DNA from 2 places in the Methylobacterium sp. 88A genome. Region 1 is predicted to be linked to the other one. Evidence: predicted binding sites of a transcription regulator. Region 1 holds the regulator's gene; the other holds the start of a gene.
What was found. Region 1 encodes LexA, which represses DNA repair genes until DNA is damaged. Its sites were predicted from a motif close to TGTTCNNNNTGTGTTCNG; they were not measured.

Region 1 (9,689 bases):
TCGCGCTTGTCCGGGCCGATATAGAGCTGGCGTGGGCGGCCGATCTTCTGCGAGGGATCCTCGATCATCTCGGCCCATTGGGCGATCCAGCCCGTGGTGCGGGCGAGCGCGAAGAGCACGGTGAACATCGAGGTCGGGAAGCCCATCGCCTTGAGGGTGATGCCGGAATAGAAATCGATGTTCGGGTAGAGCTTCTTTTCGATGAAGTATTCGTCCTTCAAGGCGATCTGCTCGAGCTGAACGGCGACTTCCAGCAGCGGATCGTCCTTGATGCCAAGCTGGCTGAGGACCTCATGCGTCGTCTTCTGCATGATGCGGGCGCGCGGATCGTAGTTCTTGTAGACGCGGTGACCGAAGCCCATCAGACGGAACGGGTCGTTCTTGTCCTTGGCCTTGGCGACGTATTTCACCACGTTATCGGGCGTGCCGATCTCTTCCAGCATCTTGAGCGCCGCCTCGTTGGCGCCGCCATGCGCAGGCCCCCACAGGCAGGCGATGCCGGCGGCGATACAGGCGAAGGGGTTGGCGCCCGACGAGCCGGCCAGACGCACGGTGGAGGTCGAGGCGTTCTGCTCGTGATCGGCGTGGAGGATGAAGATCCGGTCCAATGCGCGCGCATAGATCGGGTTGACGACGAACTCCTCGCAGGGAACCGCGAAGCACATCCGCAGAAAGTTCGAGGTGTAATCGAGGTCGTTCTTCGGGTAGACGAAGGGCTGACCGATGGAATACTTGTAAGCCATCGCCGCGAGCGTCGGCATCTTGGCGATCATGCGCAGGCTGGCGATCATGCGCTGCTTGTCGTCCGAGATGTCGGTCGAGTCGTGATAGAAGGCCGACAGCGCGCCGACGCAGGCGACCATGATCGCCATCGGGTGGGCGTCGCGGCGGAATCCCTGGAAGAAGCGGTTCATCTGGTCGTGCACCATGGTGTGGCGCGTAACCCGGTAGTCGAAATCCGCCTTCTGGGCGGGCGTCGGCAATTCACCGAACAGCATCAGGTAGCACGTCTCGAGGAAGTCGCCCTGCTCGGCGATCTGCTCGATCGGGTAGCCGCGATACAGGAGGACGCCGGCGTCGCCGTCGATATAGGTGATCTTCGATTCGCAGGACGCGGTGGAGGTGAACCCGGGATCGAAGGTGAACATGCCGGTCTTGGCGTGGAGCTTGCCGATGTCGATGACGTCGGGTCCGATCGTACCGGTCTTGATCGGAAGATCGACTTGGTTGTCGCCCACGGAGATCGTGCTGGTGGCGCTCATGGAGACGTGGACCCTTTCTTGGCAGAAGGCAGACCTTGGCAGAGGGTAGCGCCGGCCCGAATGGCGACATCCGCCACTTAGGACCGGCGCGCACGAACAGGCTTTTGCTGCAGGTGCTCACACACCTATCGGGTTAGCGGATCGGCACACCGCCTACAACCGATCCCCCTCGCCACTCGGCCGCGCAAGCGAAAACCGGGCCGATCTGTCACCCGTCGAGCGTCTGTGATCAGGTCGAGGATGCCTGATCTCCGAGGCGCCCCAGACACTCCTCGCGTCCGAGCACGGCCATGACGTCGAAGACCGGCGGAGAGGTCGCGCGCCCCGTGAGCGCGGCCCGCAATGGCTGGGCGATCAGGCCGAGCTTGAGCGCGTTTTCCTCGGCAAAGCGGCGCACCGCGCCCTCCGTGCTGGCCGCGTTCCATTCCGGCAGGTCGGCGAGGGCCGGCAGGATCGCCGCGAGACGCTGGCGAGCTTCCTCGCTCAAGAGGGCCTTCGCCTTGTCGTCGAGGCCGAGGGGACGCGACGCGGTGAGGTAATAGGCGCTGTCGAGGAGGTCCACGAGGGTCTTGGCGCGCTCCTTGAGACCGGGCATCGCCGCGCCGAGCTTGGCACGAAGCTCGGGCGACAAGGCGGTGGGCAATCCGCGATCGGGAGCGAGCACCGGAAGGATCGTCTCGATCGCATCGATCAGCACGGCATCGTCCGCCCCGCGAATGTAGAGCCCGTTGAGATTCTCGAGCTTCGCGAAATCGAATCGGGCAGCCGAGCGGCCGATCGACTTCAGCTCGAAGGCGGCGATCATCTCCTCGGTCGAGAACACCTCCTGATCGCCATGGCTCCAGCCCAGGCGGACGAGGTAGTTGCGCAAGGCCGAGGGCAGGTAGCCGAGGTCGCGATAGGCGTCGACACCGAGTGCCCCGTGACGCTTCGATAGTTTGGCGCCGTCAGCCCCGTGGATCAGCGGGATATGCGCCATGATCGGCGCGGACCAGCCGAGCGCGTCGTAGATCTGTCCCTGCCGGGCGGCGTTGGTGAGGTGGTCGTCACCGCGAATCACGTGGGTCACGCCCATGTCGTGATCGTCGACGACGACGGCGAGCATGTAGGTGGGGTTACCGTCGGAGCGCAGCAGGACGAGATCGTCGAGATCCTTGTTGGCCCAGGTCACGCGGCCCTGGACCTGATCTTCCACCACCGTTTCGCCGTCGGACGGAGCGCGTAGGCGGATCACCGGCTTCACGCCGGCCGGTGCCTCGGTCTGATCGCGGTCGCGCCAGCGGCCATCGTAACGCATGGGGCGGCCTTCGGCCCGCGCGGCCTCGCGCATGGCGGTGAGCTCGTCCGGCGTCGCATAGCAGTGATAGGCGTTGCCCGAGGCGAGCAGGCTTTCCGCGACCTGGCGGTGCCGATCCGCGCGGGCGAACTGGTATACGACGTCTCCGTCCCAATCCAGGCCGAGCCAGCGCAACCCTTCGAGGATCGCGTCGATGGCGCCCTGGGTGGAGCGCTCCCGGTCGGTATCCTCGATCCTCAGCAGCATGCGACCGCCGAAATGGCGGGCATAGAGCCAGTTGAAGAGCGCCGTGCGCGCTCCCCCGATATGCAGGTACCCCGTGGGGGAGGGGGCAAAACGCGTAACGACGGGTGACGACATCGGGCGGCTAAACTTGTGCGTGAAGGTGGGAGGGCGGATCGACCGGCCCGGATCGGCGCATGTAGCATGCGTTTGCGGTGACGTTAAGAAAACGTGGCGCCGAGTCGCGAGGCGGAGGCGGTGCCGCTCGTGCGGGCTCTCTCCAAAAGGGTGAGCCCTGAGGGAGACGCAGCGGCAGATGGCCCAGGCCAGCGCGCGAGCAAAGGGCGCGACGTTTGCGGGCCTGGCCCGTCCGCGATCCCCGTCGGCTATGGTAGAGGCGGCAAAACGCTGGTTCGCCGGCGGGCTCGCGGAGGAATCCGAACAGCGCCGCCTGTTTCCCTGGCTCGCCGTCGCATTCGGCCTCGGCATTCTCGTCTGTTTCACCGCCACCCACGGCGAGCCATCGCTGGCGGCACCGCTCCTCGTGGCGCTCGCCCTCTCGGCCGCCGTACCGTTCCTCGGTTCAAGGCCCGTCGCCCTCGCTCTGGTTCTCGGACTCGCCGCGTCCTTCCTCGGCTTCTCGGCCGCTGTGTTGCGCCTGCGGATCGTGGCGGCGCCCGTCCTGGCCCGGACGACCATCGCGCCGCTCACCGGCCTTGTGGAAGCCCTCGACGAGCGGGAGGTCGGTGCGCGGCTCATCGTCCTCGTGGAGAGTTTCGGCACCCTGACGCCGGATCGCCGGCCGACGCGGGTTCGCGTGTCCTACAAAAAGGCGCTCACCCTGAAGCCCGGCGATTACATCTCGGCGACGGCGCGGCTCCTGCCCCCGCCCGAGGCGGCCCGGCCCGGCGGATACGATTTCGCGCGCGATGCCTACTTTCGCGGGATCGGCGCCGTTGGCTCCCTCGTGGGCAAGATCGAGGTGAAGCCTCCGCCGAGACCCTTGCCCTGGCAGGTCTCGCTCGCCGCTGCCGTGGACGATGCGCGCAACGCGCTGACCCGCCGGATCACCGATGCCAATGGCGGGCAGGCCGGCGCGGTGGCCGCGGCCCTGGTGACGGGCAAGCGCGGCCTCATCAATGCCGAGACCAACGATGTCCTGCGCGCGGCGGGGATCTACCACGTGGTCTCGATTTCCGGGCTCCACATGGTACTCGCTGCCGGAGTGGTGTTCTGGCTCGTTCGCGCGCTCCTCGCCCTCGTCCCGGGCCTCGCCCTCATCTGGCCGATCAAGAAGATCGCCGCCGGTTTCGCCATGGTCGGCGTCACCGCCTATTGCGTCTTCTCGGGCTGGGACATCGCCGCCGAGCGATCGCTCATCATGACCCTCGTGATGCTGGGCGCGATCCTCGTAGATCGTCCCGCGCTCAGCATGCGCAACCTCGCCCTGGCCGCGCTGATCGCCCTCGCGCGCGAGCCCGACGGGCTACTCGGCCCGAGCTTCCAAATGTCCTTCGGCGCGGTGGCCGGCCTCATCGCCTGCGCGGGCACGCTCAATCGCTGGATGCCGCCACGCGAAGGCGCCAGCCTCTTGGCCCGCGCATGGCGGTTCCTCGCCGTCGCGGTCCTCGGCACCCTGGCGACGACCATGGTCGCCCAGATCGCGACGGCGCCGTTCGCGACCTATCATTTCCAGACCGTCCAGCCGTTCGGCATCGTCGGCAACGCGCTGACCTTGCCCCTCGTATCTCTGGCGGTGATGCCGGCGGCGGTGCTCGGGATCCTCGCCTACCCCTTTGCCCTCGATCAGCCGGTCTGGTGGGCGATGGGGCTCGCGGTACGGGGGATGCTCACGATCTCCGGGTGGATCAGCGGGTTTGGCCACGCCACCCTCGTCGTGCCGGCCTATGGCAGCACGGCCCTCTGCCTGCTGGCCCTCGCCCTGCTCCTGCTGACACTCCCCGTGTCGGGGCTGCGCTGGATCGGACTCGCTCCGGCCGCCCTCGGCATCGCCCTCGCCGCCACGCCACCGCGCTACGACCTCTATATCGACCGGGAGGGTGGGGGCGCGGCCCTGCGCGACCCTGACGGCCGGCTGGCAATCCTCGGAAACCCGCCCGCCTTCGTCCTCGAACAATGGCTCAAGGCGGACGGCGATTCTCGGAAGGCCGGTGCCGTATCCGCCTCCACGAAAGGCCGTTGCGATGCGGTCGGCTGCACCGCAGGGACGGAGACGCGGCGCATCGTGGCGCTTGTCAAGGACAAGCGGGCCTTTGCCGAGGATTGTGAGAGGGCAAGCATCATCATAGCCCGCCGCGACGCTCCCAAAGGATGCCGCGCCGGCCTCATCGTCGATCGGGCGTTCCTGGCGGAGCGAGGGGCGACGGCCGTTCGCTTCGGGCCGGATGGTCCTGTCGCGACATCGGCACGCGCGCCGAACGTCCGGCCTCCGTGGCGGCGGGTCATGGCCGATGCCTCGCCTGTACCCTCGACACCGGCCGAGACCGCGAAACTACAGGATCCCGAGATCGACGAAGGCGACCCATTGCCGGACACGCCCTCGGACCGGCCTCAGTAGCGGCGGACGAGGCTGACCAGGCGACCCTGGATCTGTACGCGGTCGGGACCCAGCACCCTCGTCTCATAGGCGGGGTTGGCGGCCTCCAGGGCGATGGAGGAACCGCGACGACGCAGGCGTTTCAGAGTGGCTTCCTCATCATCGATCAGGGCCACGATGATGTCCCCCGTATTCGCGGTGTCCTGCTTCTTGATCACCACCAGATCGCCGTCGAGAATACCCGCTTCGATCATCGAATCGCCGCGCACCTCGAGGGCATAATGCTCGCCCCCCGACAGGAGGTCGGGAGACAACGTGACCGAGTGACTTTGGTTCTGGATCGCCGAGATCGGTGTACCGGCCGCGATCCGACCCATGACCGGGATGGTGATGGCCCGTCCGCTCTCGTCCTGAGCCTGGGTCGTAGGCGGACGCATAGATGGCGTCGCCTTGGACCGTCCGCCTTCGACGACGCTGGGCGTAAAGCGGCGGACTTCGCCGGCGGGAGCCGGCTTCGGCGCGGGGGCGCCGGTCAGGCTTTCGGGCATCCGGATCACCTCGATCGCCCTGGCCCTATTCGGCAGGCGCCGCAGGAACCCACGCTCTTCGAGGGCCGTGATCAGCCGGTGAATGCCCGATTTCGACTTGAGATCGAGCGCGTCCTTCATCTCGTCGAACGAGGGCGGGACACCACTCTCCTGCATCCGTTGCTGAATGAATTGGAGAAGATCCAGCTGCTTACGCGTCAACATACAGATCACTCTTCCACTGAAGCCAATGGCCGCGACTAACGCCGCTGAAACAAAACACGAACATGGTAGACGTTCTGGAAGTGTTCTGCAAGGGTTCCGTTAACGCGGTGGTAGAGTTTGTTCCTGGGCGGACATTCGCTGGCATCCCGGCGCCGGAGCCCGGCTGGCGGTTCGCGCCTCGCAAGTCGGCTCCATCCCGACGACATCCCACCCCGCGAGCTGATCGCCTCGGCGTGGTCGTTCAATAGCGACGGTGCCACCGGTCGCTGGCTTCGCCGCAGAATCGGGGATTCGTTTCGATCACTGTGACGGATCGGCGAGCCAATACAGGCGCTTCGATCCGACCGAAGCCGGATGTCCCGTCTCGTTCGCCGACATTGGCGGTCGCAGCGACCAGAAACCGGCGACGATGCCGTTCAGTCGAGATAGTCGCCGTACTTCTCGACATGGCTGGCCAGGCCGAGGCCGTGCTCGCGCACCAGGCGTTCGGCAAGTTCCGCGTCGCGCGCCTCCAGCGCCTTGATGATCGCCACGTGTTCCTTGATCGAGTTGGCGGCACGGTCGCCCTGGCGCATGGCCGTGTTGCGGATGCCGCGAACGTGCATGAGCAGATTGCTGGTGATGTCCTTGATGACGTCGCACTGGCCCAGCGAAATGATCTTCTGGTGGAAGCGGATATTGGCTTCCGAATACTCGTCGAGATGATCCGACGGACGACCCTCGTAGAATTCCGGGAAATGCTCGCGCAGGCAGTGCAACTGCTCGTCTGTGGCTCGCTCGCAGGCGAGGCGAGCGGCCATGCTCTCCAGGGCCGACCAGGCCTGGATCATGCTGACGATCTCCTTCTTCGACTTCTTGATCACGAAGACGCCGCGCCGGGCCTCGAACCGTACGAAACCTTCCTGCTCGAGTACCGTCAGCGCTTCGCGCACCGGGGTGCGGCTCACTCCCAGGTTGAGAGACAGCTTCCTCTCGTCGAGCCTCACCTCCTCGCGCTGATTATAGATGTTCATATTCGTGATTGCTTCCTTGAGCGCGTCGTAGGCCAATGCACGCAAGCTCGAAGTCGCAACGATCGGCTTTACTTGAAACGTATCCGTCTTGACCATTTTCGACACCTAGAATGATTTCAACTCGCACACAGGGTCGAGCACACTTGGTGTGAAGCATGCCAAACCCGCGTTCGAAATACAAGGAACGCTTCGGGGCAAAGAAATCCTTCAACACAAGAATAGTGGCATCTCTTGTCCTAGCAATCCGGAGGACATGCATTCGGTCGTTGGAGCCGCGGCGATGCCGCACTCGCCATCGTCTCGTTCGTTTGAGTGCCGCGCAATCGCTGAAGCCCGACCAAACCGGCAAGATCATGCAAAATGGTTTGACAGTTGGTATTTGGTATGCCACCAATTGTCGAGAGATGCGGAGGGTGATCCGACTGTAAGGCGGCCTGAGCGAGGTCGTGATGAGGCTTCGGCGGATTGGCGGTGGCATCCCAGCACGCTGTCGACGTAGGGACACGCATTATAACGCATTACGTTCCTTAGCCCTTCGGTCGGGAGGTTTACGGACGGTCTTCAAGATAAGCATGAGCTTTCTGCTTGAGGAGGTCATAATTTTTTCGGTCTGACTTAAGAAAAATACGGTTTCGCCGAGACGTGCGGCCGTGGACGCCCCCGCCGCCCCACGATGGGGACGTCACCTCATCGGCTCGTCTGCCCAGCGGGTCGCAAATCATAACAAAACAGCAAAGAACCAGGGAGAGAACACGATGTCCGCTTTGGCCCAGAGAATCGCTGTCGACGTTTCGGCGGAGCCTGAGCTCACCGATGGCTTTCATCTCGTCATCGATGCGTTGAAGCTCAACGATATTCATACGATCTACGGTGTTCCCGGTATTCCGATCACCGATCTCGGTCGTCTTGCCCAGGCTGCGGGCATGCGTGTCATCTCCTTCCGCCATGAGCAGCATGCCGGCAATGCGGCCGCCATCGCGGGCTTCCTCACGAAGAAGCCCGGCATCTGCCTCACGGTTTCGGCCCCCGGCTTCCTCAACGGTCTGACGGCGCTCGCCAACGCCACCACCAATTGCTTCCCGATGATCCTCATCTCCGGCTCGTCCGAGCGCGAGATCGTCGACCTGCAGCAGGGCGATTACGAAGAAATGGACCAGCTCGCCATCGCCAAGCCCCTCTGCAAAGCCGCCTTCCGCGTGCTTCATGCCGCCGATATCGGCATCGCCGTCGCCCGTGCCATCCGTGCGGCTGTGTCCGGCCGACCCGGCGGTGTCTATCTCGATCTGCCCGCCAAACTGTTCAGCCAGGTGATGGAGGCCGAGGCCGGCGCCAAATCCCTGGTCAAGGTCATCGATGCGGCCCCGGCCCAGCTGCCGGCCCCCTCGGCGATCAAGCGCGCACTCGATGTCCTGAAGAGCGCCAAACGCCCCCTCATCGTTCTCGGCAAGGGGGCAGCTTATGCGCAGGCCGATGACGAGGTCCGGGCTCTCGTGGAAACCAGTGGCATCCCCTACGTGCCCATGAGCATGGCCAAGGGCCTCCTGCCCGACACCCATCCACAATCGGCGGGTGCCGCCCGTTCGCTCGTCCTCAAGGAGGCCGACGTCGTCCTGCTGGTGGGCGCGCGTCTCAACTGGCTGCTCTCCCACGGCAAGGGCAAGACCTGGGGCGCCCCCGGCTCCAAGAAGTTCATCCAGATCGACATCGAGCCGAAAGAGATGGACTCCAATGTCGAGATCGTGGCCCCCATCGTCGGTGATATCGGCTCCTGCGTCTCAGCGCTCCTCGACGGCATGAAGGGTGACTGGCAGGCCCCGCCGACATCCTGGACCGATGCCATCTCCGCCAAGAAGGAGGAGAACCTCGCCAAGATGGCGTCGAAGCTGCGCAAGAACTCGACGCCGATGGACTTCCACGGCGCGCTCGGCGCACTGAAGACCATCATCGCCGAGCGGCCCGACGCAATCCTCGTCAACGAGGGCGCCAATACCCTCGATCTGGCGCGTGGCATCATCGACATGTACCAGCCGCGCAAGCGTCTCGATGTCGGCACCTGGGGCATCATGGGGATCGGCATGGGCTTCGCCATCGCCGCCGCCGTGGAAACGGGCAAGCCCGTCCTCGCCGTCGAGGGCGACAGCGCCTTCGGCTTCTCCGGCATGGAGGTGGAGACCATCTGCCGTTACAACCTGCCGGTCTGCATCGTCGTGTTCAACAACAACGGCATCTATCGCGGCACCGATACGGACCCGACCGGCCGCGACCCCGGCACGACCGTCTTCGTCCGGGATTCCCGTTACGACAAGATGATGGAAGCCTTCGGCGGCGACGGCGTCAACGCGACCACGCCGGACGAGCTCTCCCAGGCCGTCAACGCCGCGATGGACTCGGGCCGCCCGACCCTCATCAACGCGGTGATCGACCCCGAAGCCGGCACCGAGAGCGGCAATATCGGCAGCCTCAACCCGCAGAGCGCAGTGAAAAAGAAGAAGTAGGCCATCGGTCCATCCGGCCGCTCCCGCGTCAGCGACGCTGGGGCGGTCGGTGCCCATATCCGCCGAACGCCCTTCAACGCGGAAGAGTCCT
Region 2 (9,689 bases), 650 kb from region 1:
GGGCGCGGACCTCTCACGGACGTCCCTCGACGCCGTTCACCGGTGAAGCAAGGTGGACGTCGAACGATGACGGCACCATGACCCAAGGCCGAACCAATGACCATCGTCCCGCAGTGCGAAGACGGCTCGGGAGGGCGGGATGGTTGACAGGCGGTGTTCCTTCGCCAACACCGCCGGGCCAACCGCGGCTTTTCCCGCCCGCCCCGAACGCCTCCCGCCGCCGTCATGCCCGGCACGGCCCGACGGCGCGCCGACGGCGACGAACAAGGATCTCTGACCGATGTCGGTGACGCGCTCCTATCTCGATTTCGAGAAGCCGGTGGCCGAGCTCGAATCCAAGCTGGAGGAGCTGAGGACCCTGGCCTCCCGCGACGGCGCAGTCTCCATCAGCGAGGAAGTCGGCCGCCTGGAAGCCAAGGCGGCGTCCGCCCTCTCCGATATCTACGCCACCCTGACGCCCTGGCAGAAGACGCAGGTGGCGCGCCATCCGCAGCGCCCGCACTTCATCGATTACTGCGCCGGCCTGATCACCGAGTTCACGCCCCTGGCCGGTGACCGCCATTACGGAGAGGACCAGGCCATCGTCGCCGGCTTCGGCCGCTTCGAGGGCCGCGCCGTCTGCGTGCTCGGCCAGGAGAAGGGCTCCACCACCGAAAGCCGCCTGCGCCACAATTTCGGAATGGCCAAGCCCGAAGGCTACCGCAAGGCGGTGCGGCTGATGGAAATGGCCGACCGGTTCGGCCTTCCCGTCCTCGCCTTCGTCGATACGGCCGGTGCCTTTCCCGGCATCGAGGCCGAAGAGCGCGGCCAGGCCGAGGCCATTGCCCGCTCCACCGAGACCTGCCTCGGACTCGGCGTGCCCAACGTCGCCGTGGTCATCGGCGAAGGCGGGTCTGGGGGCGCCATCGCGCTCGCCACCGCCAACCGCGTCCTCATGCTGGAACACGCGATCTACGGCGTGATCTCGCCGGAGGGCGCGGCCTCGATCCTCTGGCGCGATCAGGGCCGGGCGGCGGATGCGGCCACCGCCATGAAGATCACGGCCCAGGATCTCCTGCGTCTCGGCATCATCGACGGCATCATCCCGGAGGCCACCGGCGGCGCTCATCGCGGACGCGACGCGGCGATCGCCAACACGGGCAAGGCCGTGGCCAAGGCGCTGGCCGAATTCGACGGTCTGAGCCCCGACGAGATCCGCGACCGCCGGGCGGCGAAGTTCCTCGATATCGGCCGCAAACTGTAGGCCGGTTATCTATGCGTCGTTTTGGCGCACAAGCCTCAAGGAACCGAGAAGGGTTTTGTTAAACCCCGCCTCTTCTGCCCATTTGGAGCTCGCCGCTTCGGGCGGCATGTCTCCACGCCCTCCGCGCTGGGACCGGAAATACCAGCGGAATCAAGTCGATTGCCGTCCAGCCGGCGTCCCCGAACGTCGAGGCCGACCGACCGATTGCGGCAAGGTGTTGCCCACACTGAGGAAGCCACCGAAATCCACATCTCGCCACGCCGGCCATTTGCGTCTTCTTGCGGTAACAACCGGGTAAGTTTAACGACGCTATTGGGTTGGGGAGTGGCGTTCGACGGGCGAGATCCCGCGAGCGCATGTATGAGGACGGGGTTCCCCATGGCTTTGCGCCCGCTGGCTCTACGCTTGGCTACGGCTGCCGGTGTCGTTGCGCTCGCTCTCTCCCTCACCGCCTGCCAGGATGGCTCGATGGGCGGCGGCGTGCCGCTGCGCGCCCTCACGCCCGTCCCGGCCAAGACCCTGGCGCTGATGGCCCAGAAGGGCATGTCCGCCAACGACCCCATCCTGATCCGCGCCTACAAGAAGGAAGCGGAGATGGAGGTGTGGAAGCGCGGCACGAACGGCCAGTACGCGCTCCTCAAGACCTTCCCGATCTGCCGCTGGTCGGGCCAGCTCGGCCCCAAGACCAAGCAGGGCGACCGGCAGGCCCCCGAGGGCTTCTACACGGTGACGCCGGGGCAGATGAACCCGAACTCGTCCTATTACCTCTCCTTCGATACCGGCTACCCGAACAATTACGACCGGGCCAACGGCCGGACGGGCAATTACATCATGGTGCACGGCACCTGCTCGTCCTCGGGCTGTTTCGCCATGACCGACGAGTCCATGGGCGAGCTCTACGCCCTGGCACGCGATTCCTTCGCCGGCGGGCAGCGCGCGTTCCAGTTCCAGTCCTATCCGTTCCGGATGACGGCGCAGAACTTCGCCAAGTATCGCAACGACCCGAACGCGCCGTTCTGGAAGAACCTGAAGGAAGGCTCGGATTATTTCGAGGCCCTGCGCGAGGAGCCGCGCGTGAACGTCTGCGGCACGCGCTACGTCTTCGGCGGCCAGGACGTGGCCGCCGGCTCGTGCTCGCCGAAGGTGGACACGCTCGTCGCCGAGAAGCGGGCGAAGGACAACCACGACATCGCCGAACTCGTCGCCAAGGGCACGCCGGCGACCAGGGTCGTCTATGACGATGGCGGCCAGAACCCGGTCTTCCGTCCCCAGGCTCCCGCCTCGACCTTGGCCTTCGCCAACCTGACGAAGAAGGACGAGCCGGAGGCGCCCTACGACCCCAAGGAATACGCCCGCCACCATCTCGGCGAAGTGAGCCGGCCCGAGAGCCTGGCTGCCGGCGAGCGCGAGGTCGAGGTGGATGCCAAGGGACGTCCGGTGATGCTGGCCGCCGCCGAGGCTCCGATCCCGACCAAGGCCGCTGCGGCGGTCCTCAAGGCGGGTTCCGACAAGACCAAGCCCGGCAGCGTCGTCGCCAAGACGAACGCGGCACCCGAACCGCTGAAGCCCGCGACGCCAGCGCGCATCATGGTGGCCGATGCCGATGTGGATTCGCCCTCTTACACGAAGGTTCTGGGCAGTCTCCTCACCGGCAAGGCCTCGCCGACCCCTGCAGCCGACGCCGCCACGATCCCGGCCGCCGCCGCCGCTGCCCCGGAGACGATCCAGCCGGCGCCGAAATCCGGCAAGGCCACCCATACCGCCCATGCGATCACGGTGCCGACGGTGACCGGCGCCGTCGGGCAGAAGGCCAAGGTGGCGGCCGAGCCCGCCAAGGCCGGAAAGCCTCCGGCGGCCAAGGCCGTTCCCGCCAAGGAGGCCACGGCCAAGGACGGTTTGGTGAAGGATGGTACCGCGAAGGCGACGCCGAAGCTCTGAGGCTCGCTTTGGCCGAATAGACGCATCGCAACTTTATCGGCGGAATCCCGGATCGGGTTCCGCTAGCGCCCCACTCCCCGGGGAACGGAGCCGGGATCGAACTCTCCCGCCGTCCTCACGCCAACGCCCCCTTCCCGGAGACCCGCAGGGCCAGCGAAGGGTCTTGCGAGACCCAGCGGGGGACGGGCCGCGAGCGGCGAGATCGTCCGATTCGGTGAACCGGGAAATTCGATGGGCCAAGAAAAAGGGCCCCTCAGGGCCCTTTCGTCGTTCGGATCGCTGCTGCGATCACATGCGGTGCATGCGACGGTGATGCATCATCCGGTGACGCATGTGGTTGCGGTGCATGCGCATGTGGTGACGACGGTGCATGCGGCGATGCATCCGGTGCTCCCCACGGTGCATGCGCACGGGGGTGACGGTCTCGGAGGACGTCACGCCCATCGGGGCGCCGGGAGCGGCCGAAGCGCTTGTCGCGAGGGCGCCAGCACCGAGGCTTCCGACCATGGCAAGCGCGAAGATCAATTTTTTCATCGGGCGTTTCCGTTCTCTTTCACCCGAGCGCGGCGCTCGGATTGATCTCCCCCGCTCGCGCCGGAGAGACGATTGCCGCACGCCGAGACGTGCGGCGGGGCCGGTTCGACCCGCCGCTGATAACACTCAAGTCAGAGTTTCGTTTCCTCGAAAGCCCGAACCCATTCGGCGCAGATGCCCGAGCGGACGATGTCGTCGAGGGTGAATTCGACGATGGGAACCTGCATCATGCGGCTCTTCACGAGATGGATCACGGTCCTGAGGCCCGACGTCTCGCGCAGGTCGGTCTGGGACACGTCGCCGTTGATGATGACCTGGCAATCGTCGCCGATGCGGGTCAGGAACATCTTGATCTCGGCGGTGGTGGTGTTCTGCGCCTCATCGAGGATCACGAGGCAGTTCTTGAAGGTGCGTCCGCGCATCACCTCGAAGGGGACCACCTCGATGTCGCCGGTCTTCATGGCGATCTCGTAGGCGGCGTCGCCCATGCGCTCCTTCATGGTCTCGGTCAGCGGCGTGACCCAGGGCGCGATCTTTTCCTCCAAGCTGCCGGGAAAGAAGCCCAGCGAGCGGCCCGATGGCACGTTGGGACGGGTGATGATGACCTTGGCGATGCGGCGCTGGCGGAGCTGATCCGCGGCGCGGGTTCCGGCGATGTAGGTCTTGCCGGTGCCGGCCGGACCGAGAACGATGACCTGCTTGCTGACGGCGAGGGCATCCAGGTACTCGGCCTGTCGGACGGTGAGAGGCTGGATAGGGCCTAAGTTACGCTCGTCGTCGAACCGGGTGCGGTGCAGCCGCACCGGGCGGTCTTCTACCAGCTCAAGTCGTGTGCGCCGTCTTTTCATCGATCAACACTCCAACTGGACTTGCCAACTAGGGTTCAACTGATCTTCGACCTGCCTACGCGCCCTGCCCTCGATAATATTTGTTACACTATCTCTGACAATCGTTAACGAAAGAATTCGACGGCAGGTCTTTTAGTTCCAGATGTCGACCCACGACCTGTGGACGACTTGGCCTATGAGTGACGGGCTCCCGGTGCGGCAAGCCACGAATCACCCACGCACACACCATGCCGCTCCGGTGGCGACAGGGGCATGACGGCACGAAATCCTGGACGTGTGTCGAAGTTTCGCTTCGGAAACGCGCAGATGCGGGAGAGTTTCAGTTTTCGACAGGTGAGATGGTGGAACGACGAAGCATCCATCTCGACCACGGCCCTTCACGAGGGGCGAAACCGGCCGGGTCCGCACGACGTGTCGCATGCGGCCGGCGGGGTGCTTCACCCTGGCTGGATGAAACTGTCGAGAACCATCTTGCGGCCGGCCTTATCGAAGTCAACCGTCAGCTTGTTGCCGTCGACAGCCGCCACGCTGCCGGGGCCGAACTTGGTGTGGAAGACTCGCATACCATCCGAAAACGCGGATGGCGCACCCGTCGACTTCGCCACGAGCTCGCCTTCGATCTGGCGCGGTCCGCCGTTGCTCCGGCCGGGCGAGGACGATCTTCCGAAACCTTGCCCACCCCCGCCTCCGAACCCCTGGTTTCCCGCGGTGTTGGCCTGCGCCCGCTGCCAGCCCGGCGTCCCGTAGGACGAGCCGAACGGCGCCGGGTTCCGGTCGAAGCGCGAGGCACCGGCGGAGAAATGCGCGGGGGCGTCGACCACGTCGACGGCGTCGGCGGGCAACTCGTCGATGAAGCGGCTCGGCACCGTGGAGGACCACAGGCCGTGGATGCGCCGGTTGACGGCAAAGGACAGCTTGGCGCGCTTGCGCGCGCGGGTCAGGCCCACATGGGCGAGGCGGCGCTCCTCCTCGAGCCCGGCCCGGCCGCTCTCGTCGAGCGCCCTCTGGTTCGGGAACAGGCCGTCCTCCCAGCCGGGCAGGAACACCGTGTCGAATTCGAGCCCCTTGGCGGCATGCAGCGTCATCAGCGAGACCCGGTCCGCCCCCTCCTGCTCGCTCGCCTCCATCACCAGGGAGACGTGTTCGAGGAAGGCCGCCATGTCGGGGAATTCCTCCATGGAGCGCACGAACTCCTTGAGGTTTTCGAGACGCCCGGCGGCATCGGCGGATTTGTCCTTCTGCCACATCTCGGTGTAGCCGGATTCCTCCAGAACGGTCTGGGCCACCTCGGAATGGGGCTGGGTGCCGACCATCCGCGCCCACCGCGAAAAACTCTCCACCAGGGCGCGGACGCCGGAGCGGGCGCGGGGCTTCAGCTCGTCGGTCTCGATCAGGCTGCGCGCCGCCTGGAGCAGCGGCACGCGCTGCGAGCGGGAATAACCGTGCAGGATCTGCAGGGTGGCATCGCCCAGGCCGCGCTTCGGTGTGTTGAAGATTCGCTCGAAGGCGAGGTCGTCGGCCGGGTTCATGGTGACGCGCAGATAGGCCAGGGCATCGCGGATCTCGGCGCGCTCGTAGAAGCGCGGGCCGCCGATGACGCGATACGGCAGGCCGAGCTGGACGAACCGGTCCTCGATCTCGCGCATCTGGGCCGAGATGCGCACCAGCACGGCGATCTCGGAGAGCGGATGCTGCCTGGCCTGCAGGCTCTCGATGGATTCGCCGAGCTGGCGCGCCTCTTCCTCCGAATCCCAGGCGCCCGATACCGTCACCTTCTCGCCGGCCACGTCCTCGGTGCGCAGGGTCTTGCCGAGGCGGCCCTCGTTCCTGGCGATGAGCCCCGAGGCGGCGGCGAGGATGTGGCCGGTGGAGCGGTAGTTGCGCTCCAGCCTGACCACCACGGCGCCGGGGAAATCATGCTCGAAGCGCAGGATGTTGTCGACTTCCGCCCCGCGCCAGCCATAGATCGACTGGTCGTCGTCGCCGACGCAGGCGACGTTGCGGTGGCCCTGCGCCAGCAGTCGCAGCCAGAGATACTGGGCGACGTTGGTGTCCTGGTACTCGTCCACAAGGATGTAGCGGAAGCGCTGCTGGTAATTGGCCAGCACGTCCGGGTTCTCGCGCCACAGCTTCAGGCAGAGCAGCAGGAGATCGCCGAAATCGGCGGCGTTCAGGGTCAGGAGCCGGGCCTGATAGGCGGTGTAGAGGGAGCCGCCCTTGCCGAACGCAAAGGCGCTCGCTTCGCCGGGGGGTACCTGCTCGGGCAGGAGCCCGCGGTTCTTCCACCCGTCGATGGCCGAGGACAGGGCGCGGGCGGGCCAGCGCTTCTCGTCGATGTTCTGGTCGACGATGACCTGCTTCATCAGGCGAAGCTGGTCGTCCATCCCCAGGATCGTGAAGTCGGATTTCAGCCCCACCATCTCGGCGTGCCGGCGCAGGATCTTGGTGCCGATGGAATGGAACGTGCCGAGCCAGGGCATCCCCTCGCCGGCCGGGCCGATGAGGGAACCGATGCGGTGCTTCATCTCGCGGGCGGCCTTGTTGGTGAAGGTCACCGACAGGATGTCGAAAGGCCGCGCCTTACCGGTCGAGACCAGATGGGCGATTCGCGTGGTGAGCACCCGCGTCTTGCCGGTGCCCGCGCCCGCGAGGACGAGGACCGGCCCTTCCGTCGTCTCGACGGCGCGGCGCTGCTCGGGGTTCAGCCCTTCGAGATAGGGGGAGCCCTGCGGCCTGAGGGAGGCCATGGCGCGGGCGGCGATGGAGCTCTGCGCGGCCTCGGCCGCCACGCCGGAGGCCGGCGCCGGCACGGACGCCGCCGCTGCGTCGGGATGCTGTTTCATGCTGCCTCCCTGGACCAAAACGCGAACGGCGTCGAGGGTCGGGACAACGGGGCCGCCCCGCCCTCGGCCGGAATACGGAACTCCGGCTTCATTTCGGGCGTCGTCTGACCATATCCCGGCCGTCATCACAGAAGGCTCCACCATGCGCACGAGTTCCTTGTCCGTCCTCTGCCTCGCGGCCCTGGCGGGCGGCCTCGCCTTGTCTCCGGCCATGGCCCAGTCCCCCGGCACCCGGTCGCTTAACGAGACCAACGACCGTCTTTCCAGACAGAGTGAGATTCGCGGCGTCCGGCACCAGCAGCAGTTCGAGAACAACCAGATCCGCATGCAGATGCAGCGCAACGAGATCACCCGTCCGGCGCCGATCGGCCCCGGCATCGCCCCGCGCCGCTGATCGGACCGGTCAAGGGTGACGCCCGGCACCTGTTGACCGCGGGGTTCGACCCTGGCGCGCATCCGGGATCGGTGTGCTATGCCGCATGGGGTGGGGGCACGAACCGGGCATGACGTCCGGTTGAGACCACGTGACCGCCCCATGGCAGGCTCCGAGACCGGGCCGGATCGAGGCGGAAACCAAGACGGTGCGAGACATCCTGACCGCGCTGGCGGGCGCCGTCATCCTGATCCTCGTCGCGGCCCTCGCGGTCCCGCCCCTCGTGGCCTGGGAAAGCTACCGCATGCTGGTGGACCGGGCGATCGGGCGATCCCTCGGCCTCGAGGCACGGACCGAAGGGCGGATCGGCATCAGGCTCCTGCCCTCGCCGCGATTGAGCGTCGATCGCCTCCGCATCGGGGGACAGGCCGACAAGCCGGCCCTCGACCTCCAGTCCGTCGCGGCCGAGATCGGCCTCACGCCGCTGCTCACGGGAGACATCCGCTTCACCGAGACGCGGATCGGCCGGGCTGAGATCAAGCTTCCGATCAGCGACGACGACGCGATCCGCCTGCCCGCCGACCTCTACCGGACCCTCGCCGGCCAAGACTTGGCCATCGAGGACCTGACGATCGGGCAGGTCGTGCTGACCACCCTCGTGCCGCAGAGCGGCCGCACCGATCAGGTCCGGGCCGAGGCGGTGCATCTCTCCGCGCCCCGGCTGCTCGGACCCTGGCGGATCGAGGGGATGAGCGGCGCGGTCGCCTTCCGCATCGCCACCGGCGAGCCCGCGGAGGACGGCAGCGTCGCGGTGAAGATTTCGGGCGGCGGCGACACCCATCCGCGTTTCGAGGCCGATGCCCGCATCCGCCTCGACCCGATGGCGGGCGAGCCGGAGGCGACCGGGGACGCCCCGCGGGCGATGATCCCGAAAGCGGAAGGCACGGCACGGGTCGTGGTCGGGCCGCCGGTCCAGGTCGCGGGCGCCTACCTGCCGTTCTCGCTGGGCGGGACGTTCAAGGCCCGCGGCCCCATCGTGCGCTTCTCCGACGTGAAGGCCGAGATCGATCCCGGCGGTCAGGCCATGCGCCTCGCCGGCACCGGGCGGATCGACCTGCGGGCCTGGAGGGCGGCACTGACCCTGGAGACGCGCCGCCTGGACCTCGACGCCTTCCTGATCTCCACGGGAGGACAGGCCCTCCTGGCGCGCGGGATGCCGCGCGCGAATTCCGAGTTGCCGATGATGGTCGATCTCGATCTCGGCATCGAGAGCGTCGCCCTCGGTCTCGACGATTGGACCAAGCTTCAACTCTCCGGCACGTTCGACCGGACGGGGGGGCTCGCCCTCCGGCGCTTCTCGGTGACGGCACCGGGCGAGGCGGCCCTCACCGCCTCCGGTGAGCTCGATACGCAGCCTGCCCTCCGGTTCACGGGCAACATTTCCCTCGACGCTGCCGCATCGGACGGGTTCGGACGGTACCTGCGCAAGTTCGGCCTCGGCGGCCCGGCCGTCGCGGTGATGGACGGGCGCCCGATCCAGGCATCCGCCGACCTCTCGACGGCGAGCCCGTCGCTGTCGCTACGCAACCTGCGGCTCTCCCTCGGCGAGGCGCGGATCACCGGCAACGCCCGCTACACCCAGGCGGAGGCGGGCGGGCGCGGCCGCTTCGACGCGCAGCTCTCGGCGCAGGGCGTCGACATCGCGGCCCTGCCCTCCTTCGGCAGTGCCCTGTCCGGCCTCCACGACCACGATATCGGTCTGACGATCCAAGCGCGGGACGTGCGCTACGGGCCGGCCGGAGCGCGTTCGGGCAATGGGACCATCGCCGCGAGCATCCAATCGGACGGGGCGAGCCTCAATGTCGGCAGCCTCGACGTCACGGATGTGGCCGGCGCCAACGCTAAGCTCT

Region 2: the regulator LexA is predicted to act here: its motif matches at 7,417-7,434, upstream of A3OM_RS0119020 (UvrD-helicase domain-containing protein).

What each region holds. Positions count from the first base shown of each region.
Region 1 covers NZ_AQVT01000001.1:3,321,339-3,331,027, reverse strand. The annotation lists gene gltA (citrate synthase) at 1-1,262, opposite strand, end outside; gene gltX (glutamate--tRNA ligase) at 1,492-2,919, opposite strand; gene A3OM_RS0115950 (ComEC/Rec2 family competence protein) at 3,098-5,359, shown strand; gene lexA (transcriptional repressor LexA) at 5,353-6,090, opposite strand; gene A3OM_RS0115940 (GntR family transcriptional regulator) at 6,507-7,199, opposite strand; gene oxc (oxalyl-CoA decarboxylase) at 7,859-9,598, shown strand.
Region 2 covers NZ_AQVT01000001.1:3,969,192-3,978,880, forward strand. The annotation lists gene A3OM_RS0119000 (acetyl-CoA carboxylase carboxyltransferase subunit alpha) at 281-1,243, shown strand; gene A3OM_RS24340 (L,D-transpeptidase family protein) at 1,637-3,181, shown strand; gene A3OM_RS0119010 (hypothetical protein) at 3,470-3,715, opposite strand; gene A3OM_RS0119015 (PhoH family protein) at 3,847-4,563, opposite strand; gene A3OM_RS0119020 (UvrD-helicase domain-containing protein) at 5,001-7,406, opposite strand; gene A3OM_RS0119025 (hypothetical protein) at 7,549-7,800, shown strand; gene A3OM_RS24345 (AsmA family protein) at 7,931-9,689, shown strand, end outside.